DNA from 4 places in the Streptomyces sp. NPDC028907 genome. Region 2 is predicted to be linked to each of the others. Evidence: riboswitches for the same ligand, from Rfam matches in the RefSeq annotation. Region 2 holds a riboswitch; each other region holds the start of a gene.
What was found. Region 2 has a riboswitch for cobalamin ahead of ACZ4UU_RS03510 (prenyltransferase/squalene oxidase repeat-containing protein). Riboswitches for the same ligand answer to the same signal wherever they lie in the genome.

Region 1: another riboswitch for cobalamin. It lies ahead of cobN (cobaltochelatase subunit CobN); the one in region 2 lies ahead of ACZ4UU_RS03510 (prenyltransferase/squalene oxidase repeat-containing protein).
Region 3: another riboswitch for cobalamin. It lies ahead of ACZ4UU_RS16750 (energy-coupling factor ABC transporter permease); the one in region 2 lies ahead of ACZ4UU_RS03510 (prenyltransferase/squalene oxidase repeat-containing protein).
Region 4: another riboswitch for cobalamin. It lies ahead of ACZ4UU_RS00340 (cobalamin biosynthesis protein); the one in region 2 lies ahead of ACZ4UU_RS03510 (prenyltransferase/squalene oxidase repeat-containing protein).

Annotation. Positions count from the first base shown of each region.
Region 1 covers NZ_JBVHVE010000010.1:101,264-104,460, reverse strand. Annotated here, with positions in the region: gene cobN (cobaltochelatase subunit CobN) at 1-1,451, opposite strand, end outside; cobalamin riboswitch at 1,486-1,636, opposite strand; gene ACZ4UU_RS28805 (cobalamin biosynthesis protein CobG) at 1,710-2,975, shown strand; gene ACZ4UU_RS28800 (precorrin-8X methylmutase) at 2,965-3,197, shown strand, end outside.
Region 2 covers NZ_JBVHVE010000001.1:789,325-792,521, reverse strand. Annotated here, with positions in the region: gene ACZ4UU_RS03515 (SCO2322 family protein) at 1-262, opposite strand, end outside; gene ACZ4UU_RS03510 (prenyltransferase/squalene oxidase repeat-containing protein) at 270-1,505, opposite strand; cobalamin riboswitch at 1,623-1,770, opposite strand; gene ACZ4UU_RS03505 (phosphotransferase) at 1,803-2,471, shown strand; gene ACZ4UU_RS03500 (nuclear transport factor 2 family protein) at 2,461-2,904, opposite strand; gene ACZ4UU_RS03495 (MBL fold metallo-hydrolase) at 2,928-3,197, opposite strand, start outside.
Region 3 covers NZ_JBVHVE010000005.1:168,331-171,527, forward strand. Annotated here, with positions in the region: gene cbiQ (cobalt ECF transporter T component CbiQ) at 1-489, opposite strand, end outside; gene ACZ4UU_RS16745 (energy-coupling factor ABC transporter substrate-binding protein) at 496-873, opposite strand; gene ACZ4UU_RS16750 (energy-coupling factor ABC transporter permease) at 870-1,571, opposite strand; cobalamin riboswitch at 1,602-1,787, opposite strand; gene ACZ4UU_RS16755 (RidA family protein) at 1,838-2,227, opposite strand; gene ACZ4UU_RS16760 (LysR family transcriptional regulator) at 2,301-3,197, shown strand, end outside.
Region 4 covers NZ_JBVHVE010000001.1:62,809-66,005, reverse strand. Annotated here, with positions in the region: gene ACZ4UU_RS00345 (cobyric acid synthase) at 1-590, opposite strand, end outside; gene ACZ4UU_RS00340 (cobalamin biosynthesis protein) at 587-1,528, opposite strand; cobalamin riboswitch at 1,631-1,770, opposite strand; gene ACZ4UU_RS00335 (hypothetical protein) at 1,897-2,118, opposite strand; gene ACZ4UU_RS00330 (inorganic phosphate transporter) at 2,161-3,197, opposite strand, start outside.

The DNA.
Region 1 (3,197 bases), on a different contig from region 2:
ATGGCGATGGGGTTCTCGCCGAAGCCGCGCGGGGGCTGGATGAGGATCAGCAGGTTGCCGAAGCGCAGGGCCGCGAGGACGATGTCGCCCTCCGCGTTGCGGCTGCGGTCGACGAACATCTCGCCGGGCGCCGGGCCCCAGTGCTCCTCGACTGCCGTCCGCAGTTCCTCGGGCAGCGTGGCGAACCAGCGCCGGTAATCGGCCGCCGGGATCCGCACCGGGTTGCGGGCCAACTGCTCCTCGGTGAGCCAGTTCTGGTCGTGGCCGCCGGCCTCGATGAGCGCGCGGATCAGCTCGTCGCCGTCGCCGGAGACCAGGCCGGGGATGTCGCTGTCGCCGAAGTCGTAGCCCTCGGCCTGCAGGCGCCTGAGCAGCGCGACGGCGCTGGCGGGGGTGTCGAGGCCGACCGCGTTGCCGATCCGGGAGTGCTTGGTCGGGTAGGCGGACAGGACCAGGGCCAGGCGCTTGTCGGCGGCCGGGATGTGCCGAAGCCGGGCGTGGCGTACGGCGATTCCGGCGACGCGCGCCGCGCGCTCGGGGTCGGCGACGTAGGCGGGCAGGCCGTCGGCGTCGATCTCCTTGAAGGAGAACGGCACGGTGATGAGCCGGCCGTCGAACTCGGGTACGGCGATCTGGCTGGCGGCGTCGAGCGGGGAGACGCCCTCGTCGTTCTCCTCCCAGGCGGACCGGGATCCGGTCAGGCACAGGGCCTGGAGGATCGGCACGTCGAGGGAGGTCAGGGCGCCCGCGTCCCAGGACTCGTCGTCGCCGCCGGCGGACGCCTCGGCGGGCTTGGTGCCGCCCGCGGCGAGGACAGTGGTGACGATGGCGTCGGCGGCGCGCAGTTCGTCGATGAGTTCGGGCTCGGGGGCCCGCAGGGAAGCGACGTACAGCGGCAGCGGCCGGCCGCCCGCGTCCTCGATCGCGTCGCACAGGGCGCCCACGAACGCCGTGTTGCCGCTCATGTGGTGGGCGCGGTAGTAGAGCACGGCGATCGTCGGGCCGTCCGTCTGCCGGGGCTCGCGCGCCAGCGGGCCCCAGCTCGGCGCGGCCGCGGGTGCCTCGAAGCCGTGCCCGGTCAGCAGGACCGTGTCCGACAGGAAGCGGGCGAGCTGCTCCAGGTTGGCCGGGCCACCGTGGGCGAGGTAGGCGTGGGCCTCGGCGGCGATGCCGACCGGGACCGTGGAGGCGGCCATCAGCTGGGCGTCCGGGGCCTGTTCGCCGGTGAGGACGACGACCGGGCGGCCGTCTGCGAGCAGCAGGTCGAGGCCTTCCTGCCAGGCGCGCAGACCACCGAGGAGGCGTACGACGACGAGGTCGACGCCGTCGAGGAGCGCGGGCAGGTCGTCGAGCGGGAGCCGGGCGGGGTTGGCGAAGCGGTACGGGACCGGGCCGTTCGCAGCGCGGGCGCTGAGCAGGTCGGTGTCGGACGTCGACAGGAGCAGGATCATGCGGCGTCGGCCTTCCTCGGGGTGTCCGCGCCCCGGGTGGTGTCTGACGGCGGGAGTTCCTGACTCACCCGACCCTGGCGGGGTGGGCTCACAGTGGCGGGACCGCGCCGGATTCGCACCGGCTTCCTCCCCTGTCGCCGTCGTGGCGGTGGCGGACCGGATGATCCACCGAGAAGCATAGTAAGGGGCACGGGACCAGCCGTCGGCATGCGGAGGCGGCGGCATACGGTCGCCGGGGCGGTCGGTATGCTCGCCGCCATGTCCACGCCCTCCATCCGACCGTCGTCCCAGGCCACAGGGGTCACACGGGACCGCGACGACGCATGCCCGGGCGCACTGAGGCTCCACACGGCGGACGACGGCGCACTCGCCCGGATCCGGATTCCCGGAGGCGTGCTCCAGGTCGGTCAGGCGCGGGAACTCGGCCGGGCGGCGCTCGACCTCGGCGACGGGGAGCTGCATCTGACGTCGCGGGGCAACGTCCAGCTGCGCGGTCTGCCGACCGGCTGCGGCGGGGAGTTGGCGGGCCGGCTGGAGACGGCCGGGCTGCTGCCGTCGTGGCGGCACGAACGCGTACGCAATGTGGTGGCCTCGCCGCTGTCCGGGCTGGACGGGCGCGGCCACGCCGACGTACGGCCGTGGCTGCGGGCGTTGGACGAGCTGCTGTGCGCGAGCGAGGCGGCGGCCCGGCTGTCCGGGCGGTTCCTGTTCGCGCTCGACGACGGGCGCGGGGACGTGGCCGGGCTCGACGCGGACGTGACACTGCGGGCCGCGCCGGACGGTGCCGTGTGGCTGCGGATCGGGGCCGCCGATTGCGTCGTGGTCCTCACCGCCGAGGACGCGCCTCGGGCCGCGTTGCTGGCCGCCGAGGTCTTCCTGGAGGCGAGTGCCGGCCAGGTCTGGCGGGTGGCCGAACTGCCGGTGCCCGCCGATGAGTTGGCGCAGGAGATCGTTCGGCGGCTGAGGGCCGGACACGCCTCGCCGGCCTGGCCGCAGGCGAGCGAACCGTCCCCCGCCCCCGGCGTCGTCACCGGCCCCGACGGCACGACGAGCCTGTCCGTCCTCGCCCCGCTGGGCCGCCTCACCGCAGCGCAGTGGACCGAGCTGACGGCGACCGCGTCCGGGGAACTGCGGCTGACACCTTGGCGTGGAGTGATCCTTCCCACAGTGCGCTCCGACCGGCTTGTCGGCCTAGACTCCGTCGGTCTGATCACGGATCCGGCCTCTCCCTGGCTCGGCGTCGGTGCCTGCATCGGACGGCCCGGTTGTGCCAAGTCGCGGGCGGACATCCGGACGGACGCGGCCGCGTCGCTCGGCGCGGGCGGCGGGCTGCCGGCGTACTGGTCCGGCTGCGAGCGCCGTTGCGGCCGTCCGCGCGGCGATCATGTGGACGTCGTCGCGGCCCCGGACGGCGGCTACCTGATCTCCGTCGTGGCGGGCGGCCGGGTTCGCGCCACGACGACGACCGACCATCCATCGAAGCTCGCCGCCGACCTGGCGGCGGCCCGCACGCATGACCTGTAGGAGCACGGTGTTCGAGTACGAGAAGGACGGCGCGGCGATCTACCGCCAGTCCTTTGCCACCATCCGCGCGGAGGCGGACCTCGCGGGCCTGCCCGCCGACGTCAGTCAGGTCGCGGTCCGGATGATCCACGCCTGCGGGATGGTCGACCTCGTGCGCGACCTCGTGTACTCGCCCCAGGTGGTGGCCCGTGCGCGGGCGGCCCTGCGGGCCGGGGCGCCCAT
Region 2 (3,197 bases):
GCGTGCGCGCGCAGATCACGGCGAACTCGGCGGCGCCCCTCGGCCGGGCGGCGTCGTCCGAGTCCTCGCTGACGGCGAAGCGGAAGCCCTGGACGTCACCGTCGGAGGGGCGGGCGAGGGACGGGCCCTGGGTCGCGTACGTCCACCGTTCGCCGTCGCGGTGCCAGAAGGACCAGTAGCGGTAGCCGGTCGCCTGCGCCTGGACCGCGCCGGTCAGGACGACCAGCACGGCCAGGACGAGCGGGAGAGCGCGGCGGATCACGGTCACGTCACTTGCCCTTGTTGCGGCCGCTGAGCAGGAAGCCGATGCCGATGCCGACGACCAGGAAGATGCCGACGTACCACCAGACGCCGAACGGGCTGTCGCCGTCGTCCTCCTTCTCCTCCTCGGAGGGCTTCGCCGACGCCGTGACCGTCGCGTTCGGCGCCGACCGCGGCGCCGGACCCGTCGCGTTGAGCTGCTTGACGAGGTCCGTGTCGCCGAAGTCGCGCGGATCGGTGCCGGTGGCGTGCGCGGCGAAGATCAGCTGGGCGTAGGCGGCGGGACCGCTCTGCTCGGCCCAGGCGGCGTAGTGCCCCTCAAGCCAGACCAGGATCTCCCGGCCCCGCTGGGTCAGTCCGGCGGCGGAGAGCGCCACCACTGCGTCGGCGGTGTTGCCGTAGTCCGGCTGGTCCTTGGCGCCGGGCAGCACGGACTTCAGGTAGCCGGTCCCGCTCAGGTCGCGGGCGAGGTGGACGGCACCGTTGAGGGCCGCGTCGGCGGGCGTCGGGGTCTTGCCGCCCAGGCACTTCCGGGTGCTCGCGGGTGCCTTGCCCGCGGTCGCCACGAGCCCTTGGCCGAGGACGCCCACCACGCCCGCGGCGGTCGCGTCGGCGTTGGCCGCCAGCGAGCCCTTCTTGTCGGGCTGGAACGCGAACGCCCCCGCGTCCTCGTCGCCGCACGGCAGGGACAGCTTCAACAGGGCGTCGTACGGCGACTTGCCCGCCTTGCGCACGTCCGCGGGCTTCTCGCCGACGGCGGCGAGCGCACCGACCACGACGGACGTCGAGTTCGCGTCACTTGCGCCGCCCGGCATGTACCCCCAGCCGCCGTCCTCGTTCTGCACGGACTTCAGCCAGTCCACCGCCTTGCCGGCCGCCGTGTCGTGGCCGCCGAGCGCGGCGAGGGCCTGGACGGCGGCGGCCGTGTTGTTGGTGTCGACCGGCGTCTTCGCGTCGCAGGCCTTCGAGACGTCGGCACGGAACGGCGCGAACCCGCCGTCGGCGCACTGCTGCCCGGTGAGCCAGTCCACGGCCTTCGCCGCCGGCTGCACGTCCATCGTGTCCTGGGCGAGCAGCGCGAGCGACTGGCGCCACACGCCGTCGTACGTGGGGTCCGTGGTGCCGTACAGCCCGGACGGGAGGGCGACGGAGGGCGACGGAGACGGGTCGGCGGCGAAGGCGGGCGTGACCGTGCCGATCACGGTGACGGCGGCCAGGACCGCGGCGCTGCGGCGGACGTACATGATCGGCGGATGCCCTTCCCTCAAGGGGCCGGGCAGCACAGGGGAGACCCCCGGGCGGCTCGGCTCCGTATACCTCGACGGTGCCGTGCTCCGGCGGGCTGCCGGGGCACGTGAGCCGGTCACGAATCCGTACGGGCGATCCGGCTCACCGGCCTGCTACGACCGGTTCACGGTTGCGGGTCAGCGCCGGATTTGCACCGGCTTCCCCCTGTACGGGTGTGATGGCGACGCGGCCACTCTACCGGCCCGTAGGGAAGCGGCTGAGGGGAGGCGGTGAGCGGCGGTAGGTTCGGCCGCATGGGGATCACCGAGGGTGCGGGGAGAGCGGGACGGCGGCTGCTCGGTTCGGGGCGCGCCTCCGACGTGTACGAGATCGACGCGGCGTGGGTGGTGCGCCACGACCGGGAGGGCTACGCCGACGGGCGCGCCGAGGCGGCCCTGATGGAGCGCCTGCGCGCGCACGGCTTTCCGGTGCCCCGCGTCCGGCTCGCCGACTGCACCCGCTCCGAGCTGGTCATGGAACGGCTCTACGGTCCGACGATGCTGGAGGCCTTCTTCGCGGGCCGGATAGATGCCCGCGAGGCGGGGCGGACCCTGGCCCGCCTCCTGCGACAGCTGCACACCGTCCCCGGCCGGGTCGTCCACCTGGACCTCCACCCGGAGAACGTGATGCTCACGCCCGACGGCCCCTACGTCATCGACTGGGCCAACGCGGAGGAGGGCGAGCCGGGCCTGGACTGGGGCATGTCGGCCCTGATCCTCGCCCAAGTGGCCCTGGCCGACGACCACTACCCCTCCGCCCCCGTCCGCGCGACTCTCGCGGGCCTCCTCACCGACCCGTCCGACCTCACCGAAGACGGCCTCACGGAGGCCCGACGGCGACGGGCCGCCAACCCGACGATGACGGAGCGGGAGATCGAAGTGCTGGGTGCGGCGGAGGAGTTGGTCCGGTCGTTCATGGCGTAGGCGGGCGCGGGGTCGGCCCGCCGAAGGCCAGGTGGAGGACCCGAGCGGACAGGAGCCAGGTGCCGTCCGGCGATCTGTGGAAGGTGTCGGCGTAGTGGCCCACCTGGACCGGCGGTCCCGGCGGGAGGAGTCCGCCCTCGTGGCCGTCGACGCGGTACGTCGTGAAGTACGAGGTCGCCGTCGCGGTGTCGGACGAGGTCACCGTGACCAGGATGTTGGACATGACGCGGCGCGAGAGGCGGTCGGCGGGGCGCGAGCCGAAGTACGCCCGCAACGCGTCCCGCCCCGAGACGAGCCGCTCGCCCGCCGGCCACTCCCAGGTGCCGTCCTCGGTGAACAGCTCGGCGACCAAGGACGGTTCGCCGAGGTCGAGGCGGTGGACGAAGTCGATGACTACGCGTGCGCAGGCACGCTCGGCGAGAAGGTGCTCCATGGGCGAGTACTCCATGGGCTGTATTAAACGGCGACGTACGTCACCGGCTCGCTCCCCGGCACCGCCTCCGCGTGCCCCAGCTTCACCAGTCGGCGCAGATGCGCCTCGGCCTCCGCGATGGCGATGTTCCGGGAGCCGTAGGGGATTTGGGCCCAGGGCCGGTTCCACTCCATGCGTTCCGCGAGCTGCCAGGGGGTGAGGGGTTCGGCGAGGAGGGCCTGGAGGTCGGTGAGGCGGGACTCGTGATGGGCCAGCAACTCCCGTACGCGGGCCGGTGCGTCGGCGAACGTGTG
Region 3 (3,197 bases), on a different contig from region 2:
CCGGATACGGCGCACGGAGTCCAGGAGCAGGAAGCTCATCCGGTACGTCACCAGGGCGACGTCGACGACGGGCGCGGGCACCCCGGCCTTCACCAGGCGGGGCAGCAGGTCGGACATCGGCGTGGTGAAGGCGAACAGCAGCACGCCCAGCGAGGCGGCCGAGGTGCGCAGCAGCAACTCCCCGGCACGCAGCGGGCCCTCGCCGGCCAGGGACACGAAGCCGTCCGGCCCGCCGACCTGGACGAGCAGGGTGAGCGCGCCGGTCACACAGAAGCCGAGCGGCACACGGTAGGCCCGCCACAGCCGCCGCGCGGGCACGCCCGCCGGACCCAGCAGTACCGCGAGTGCGGTGACCAGGACCAGCGCGGCGCCCGGCCAGGGCGGCAAGGAGATCGCGAGCACGGTGAGGCCGAGCCCGAGCACGGCCTTGTCCACGGGGTGACGGCGGCGCCAGCGACTGCTGTGCGCCGCCGCGTCGATCGGCAGCACGAGGGGTCAGGACCTCTCGGCCGGGGACTCCTCGGCGGCGGTCGCGCCGGCCGTGCTCTCCGCGCCGCCGGCCCGCTCCAGCGCCCGCTCCTCGCCCTGCCGCCGTCCCCGGCGCAGACCGAAGTAGTAGGCGAGGACGCCGGCCCCGAGGGCCGCCTGGAGGGAGAACAGGGCCGACTCGATCTCGCCGGACGGCGGCTCGTAGAGCGGCGAGAACCACGGCTCGTAGTCCGGCTCGATCTCGGTGATCGCCGACTCCGCCTCACCGTCGGCGCCCGCGAACGGCTCCTCCTTGTGGTCGCCCAGGCCGAGGGCCAGCGGCAGCACCGCGAGGGCGGCCACGACGACCAGCAGCAGAATGTTGATCTTCGTGTTCCTGCTCATCGGGCCACCGCCTCGGTCTCGGTCCGGGACTGCTTCTTCGCCAGGAGCACGCCCAGCCGGGTCAGTTCGCCCTTGCTGGACTGCACCAGCAGCCGCATCACGAGCACCGTGAGCAGTCCCTCGCTCACCGCGAGGGGGATCTGGGTGACGGCGAAGATGGAGCCGAACTTGCCGAGCGCGCCCAGGAATCCGCTGCTCGGGTCGGGGAAGGCGAGGGCCAGCTGGACGCTGGTCACGCAGTAGGTGGACAGGTCGGCTAGGAAGGCGCCGAAGAACACGGCGACCATGAGCGGCACGTCGTAGCGCCGCAGCAGCCTGTAGATCGCGTACCCGGCCCAGGGGCCGACGATCGCCATCGAGAAGACGTTGGCGCCGAGCGTCGTCAGACCGCCGTGCGCGAGCAGCAGCGCCTGGAAGAGCAAGGTGATGGTGCCCAGTACCGCCATGATCGGCGGCCGGAACAGGATGGCACCCAGACCGGTGCCCGTGGGATGCGAGCAACTGCCGGTCACCGAGGGCAGCTTCAGCGCGGACAGGACGAACGTGAAGGCTCCGGAGGCGCCGAGGAGCAGCGTGCTCTCCGGGTGCTCCTTGACCTCACGGGTGAGTGAACGGACGCCGTGGACGACGAAGGGCGCGGACGCGACGCCCCAGGCGACCGCGTGCGCCGGAGGCAGGAAACCCTCGGCTATGTGCATGGCTCAGCAGACCCTCTCCAGCACCTCGTGGATGGTTGACGCGCCTTGGTCGGTCTCCTGGCTTACGGGTACCACCGCCCGTGCTCCGCCTTCCCGGGTCCCGAAGGACCCAGTGGCTGCCCGTGAGGGCTGGAGCCGGACTTCCCGATTCACAGTGGCGAGGGCCGCACCGGCATCACACCGGGTTTCCCGTTCACCAAGGCGTGGTGACAGTAGTGCCCGGACAGGGTGGCTGACAAGCGCGCCCAGGGGGCGCGAAAGGGGCGCTACGCGAGGGGCCGACGCGCGTACACCTCTATCTCGATCTTCATACGAGGGTCGGCGAGACCGCACATGAGCATCGTGGCGGCCGGCCGGACATCACCGAAGCGGCGGCGCAGGACCGGCCAGCAGGGCTCGAAGTCCTCGCGGTCGGGCAGCAGGTACCGCACCCGCACCACATCGGCGAAGGTGCACCCCGCCTCGGCCAGCGCCGCCTCGATATTGCGCAGGCACTGCTCCGCCTGCTCCCCCACGTCGTCGGAGATCGTCATCGTGCTGTAGTCGAACCCGGTCGTCCCGGACACATGCACCCAGTCGCCGTCGACCACGGCACGGGCATAGCCGATCTGCTCCTCGAAGGTCGAGCCGCTGAGGATCGCACGTCGCTCTGTCATGCGCCGCACGCTAAGTCGACCAGCGCTGATACGTCTAATACGGCAGGAGGCATGGCCTGATATCCCTAGGCGTATGGACCGACCGGAACTGCCCCTGCCACAGCTGCACGCCTTCGTCGTACTCGCCGAGGAACTCCACTTCGGCCACGCCGCCGCCCGCCTGGGCATCGCCCAGCCACCGCTGAGCCAGCAGATCCGACGCCTGGAGGACAAGGTCGGCCACGCCCTGTTCCACCGAGCACCAGGACGCGTCACGCTCACCCCGGCGGGCCGCGAACTGCTGCCCGCCGCCCGGCGCGCCCTCACCGACCTCACGGACGGCCTGGCCGCGGCCCGTGCCGTCGGCAGCGGCCGGGCCGGCAGCCTGCGCCTCGGCTTCGCCGCCTCCCTCGCCCTGACCGTGCTGCCCGGCCTGCTGCGCACCTTCCGGGGCCGGTTCCCCGGCGTACTCCTGGACATCCACGAGATGACCACCGCGCCGCAGATCGCCGCCCTGCACGACGGGACCATCGACGTCGGCCTCCTGCGCGAGCCCCCCGCCGACCAGCCGGAGCTCGGCTTCAGAACCGTACTCAGCGAGCCGTTCGTGGCCGTGCTGCCGTCCGCCCATCCGCTGGCCGCACAACGGACCGTACGGGTCGCGCAGTTGGCGGACTCGCCCTTCGTACTGCTGCCGCGTGCGGTCGGCCCGCGGCTGTACGACCGGATCACCGGCCTGTGCGCCGAAGCCGGCTTCACGCCGCGGACCGCCCAGCACGCCGTGGAGTGGCAGACCGTGTGCGCCCTGGTGGAGACCGGCCTCGGCGTCTCCCTGGCACCGGCGAGCATCCGCCGTATCCGCCTCAAAGGCGTCGCCTTCCGCAGGATCGAGCCCGGCGACGCCCGCACGCGCGTGGCCGTCGCCTGGCGCGAGGGCGACCCGAACCCGCTGGTCGCACACCTGCTGGCAGCGGTCAACCAGGATCGGCCG
Region 4 (3,197 bases), 730 kb from region 2:
ACCAGGAACCCGGCGACCAGCGACTGGTCCTCGGGGGAGAGCAGCGCCACGGTCCCGAAGAAGGAGGCGAAGACGCCCCCGCGGTCGATGTCGCCCACGACCAGCACGGGCAGCCGGGCGGTGCGGGCGATGCCCATGTTGACGATGTCGGTCCGCCGCAGATTGATCTCCGCCGGAGACCCGGCGCCCTCGCAGATCACCGCGTCGTACGTGTCCCGCAGTTCCGCGAGACAGTCGAGCACGGTCCCGAGCAGCGCCCGCTGCCGTCCGCCGTGGTACCCGCGTGCGCTCATCTCGCCCACCGGCTTGCCCAGCAGCACGACCTGGCTGCTCCGCTCGCCGCCGGGCTTGAGCAGCACGGGATTCATCCGCGCGGTCGGCTCCACGCGGCACGCCTGCGCCTGCATGGCCTGCGCCCGCCCGATCTCGGCGCCCTCGCGCGTCACGAACGAGTTGAGGGACATGTTCTGCGCCTTGAACGGCGCGACCTTGACCCCCTGCCGTACCAGCCACCGGCAGATTCCCGCCGTGACGACGCTCTTGCCGGCGTCCGAGGTGGTGCCGGCGACGAGAAGTCCCCCGCCCGTCATGACGTACGTCCCTTCGCGATACGGCGCGCGGCGGCACAGACGCCGAGCGCCAGCCAGCCGACGCGCTTCGACAGCCGTACGGCCCGCTCGATGTCCTGGACGGCGACGGCGCGCCCCGCCCCGTTGAGCACCGGCCGGTGCTCGACCCGCCCGCCGTACGACAGCGTCCCGCCGAGGCGCACCCCGAGCGCCCCCGCGAACGAGGCCTCGACGGGCCCGGCGTTGGGGCTCGGGTGCCGGCCGGCGTCGGCCCGCCAGGCCCGTACTGCACCCCGGGGGTCACCGCCCGCGACGGCGGCCAGTACGGCGGTCAACCGCGCCCCCGGCCATCCGGCCACGTCGTCGAGCCGCGCCGAAGCCCAGCCGTACCGCCGGTACTTGGGCGACCTGTGCCCCACCATGGCGTCGAGTGTGTTCACGGCCCGGAACCCGAGCAGCCCCGGCACCCCGCCGACGGCCCCCCACACCAGGGCCCCGACCACCGCGTCGGAGGTGTTCTCGGCGACGGACTCCACGACCGCCCGCGCGATCCCGTCCGCGTCCAGCGCCTGCGGATCCCGCCCGCACAGATGCGGCAGCCGCGCCCGCGCACCCTCGACGTCACCGGCCTCCAGGGCGCGCCCGATCGTCCGCGCCTCCCGGGCGAGCGAAGTCCCCCCGACCACCGCCCAGGTGGCGGCGCCGGTCAGCGCGACGGAGGCGGCGGAGGAGGTACGGACGACACGGGCGGCGACGGCGCCCAGCGCCACGGCGCCACCGGCGCACACAGCGGTGTGCACCGCACCCCGCGCGCGGTGGTCGCGCCACAACACTCTTTCCACGGCGCCGGCGGCACGCCCGAACGCGGCGACCGGATGCCCCCGGCGAGGGTCGCCGAGCAGCAGGTCACCGAGAAGTCCGGCGGCGGCGCCGTACGCGAAGACGCGATCGGCTCGCATCGGGGTCAGCCGACCGTGGGGTCAGACGACGGTCTGATACTGCGTGTCGATCGGCAGGCGAGCATCGCGTTCTGTCCTCACTCAGGGTGTCCACGCCCTGGTTCGACGAGACCGGCGGTGAGAGTTCCTGGCTCCCGGGGCTTTCTACCCCGGTGACAGTGGCGGGACCGCGCCGGATTCACACCGGCTTCCTCTCCTGCCGCCGTAGCTGGCCCCGGAAGTCCACCACGGGGTTGGAAGGGCCGTCAACTTGCCGTTGACCTGCGACGGGAGAGTGTGCGAAGGCCCACACAGGCGTGAGGTGCGGGACGGTGATCCGTCCCGCACCTCGGGTGATTCAGGTGGCGCGTGCGCCGTACGTCGGGCCGTCAGGCCACGATCAGATAGATGCCGTATCCCACGGCCGCCGCGCATGCCGCGAAGCACGCGTACGCGCCGGTGACCGCGAGCGCGGCCGAGTCGCCCTGGGCCACCGCTCGTTCGCGGCGGGACAGGCCCGAGATGCCGAGGGTGAACAGGCCCACGAGGGCCACGGTGACCACGAGGCTGACGCCGAAGACGGAGCCGAGAGCCGCCCAGTCGATCTTCATGCTTCTTCTTCCTTGAGTACCGGGAGGGGTAACCGGGTGGGGTCAGACCGTGGCCTGAGAGGGCGAGGGGGACGCGGACGGCGTCGCCGTCGGCTCGGAGGCCGGGGCCGGGATGGTGGCCGACAGGTCCTCGGTCGTCGTGCCCGCCGGGGGCGGGGTCACGGCGGCCATGGCCGTGGTCACCACGCCGGCCGGCTCCTCGGTCTCGTTGACGTTGGTGTGGTCGATGACCTCGCGGCGGGAGATCTTCCAGATCGCGGCGCTGGAGCCGACCAGGAAGACCGCGACGATGGCCGTGCCCCAGGCGCCGAAGCCCGTCACGTACTCGGCGAGCGCCCCGACCAGGGCGGCGGCCGGCAGGGTCAGACCCCAGGCGACGAACATCCGGGTGGCCGTCGACCAGCGGACCACGCCGCCCTTGCGGCCGAGGCCCGCGCCCATCACCGAGCCGGAGACGGAGTGCGTGGTGGAGAGGGAGAAGCCGAGGTGGGAGGAGGCCAGGATGACGGTGGCCGCGCTGGTCTGGGCGGCGAAGCCCTGCTGCGGCTGGAGGTCGGTCAGGCCCTTGCCCATGGTGCGGATGATGCGCCAGCCGCCGAGGTAGGTGCCGAGCGCGATGGCCAGACCCGCGGAGAGGATGACCCACATGGGCGGGTCGGAGTCGGGGGCCAGGGTGCCGCCGGCGACCAGAGCGAGGGTGATGATGCCCATCGTCTTCTGCGCGTCGTTGGTGCCGTGCGCGAGGGAGACCAGGCCGGCGGAGGCTATCTGGCCGGCGCGGTAGCCCTTCCTGCTGGCCTCGCCGTCGGCCTTCTTGCCGAGCGTGTAGGTCAGGCGCGTGGCGAGCAGCGCCGCGATGCCCGCGACCAGCGGGGCGGCGATGGCCGGGATCAGCACCTTGGTGACGAGCACGTCGCCGTGGACCGCGCCCATGCCGGCCGAGGCGATGGTGGCGCCGATCAGGCCGCCCATCAGGGCGTGCGAGGAGCTGGAGGGCAGGCCCACCAGCCAGGTGAGCAGATTCCAGAGGATCGCGCCGACCAACGCGGCGAAGATGACCTCGGGACGGATGCCGGTCT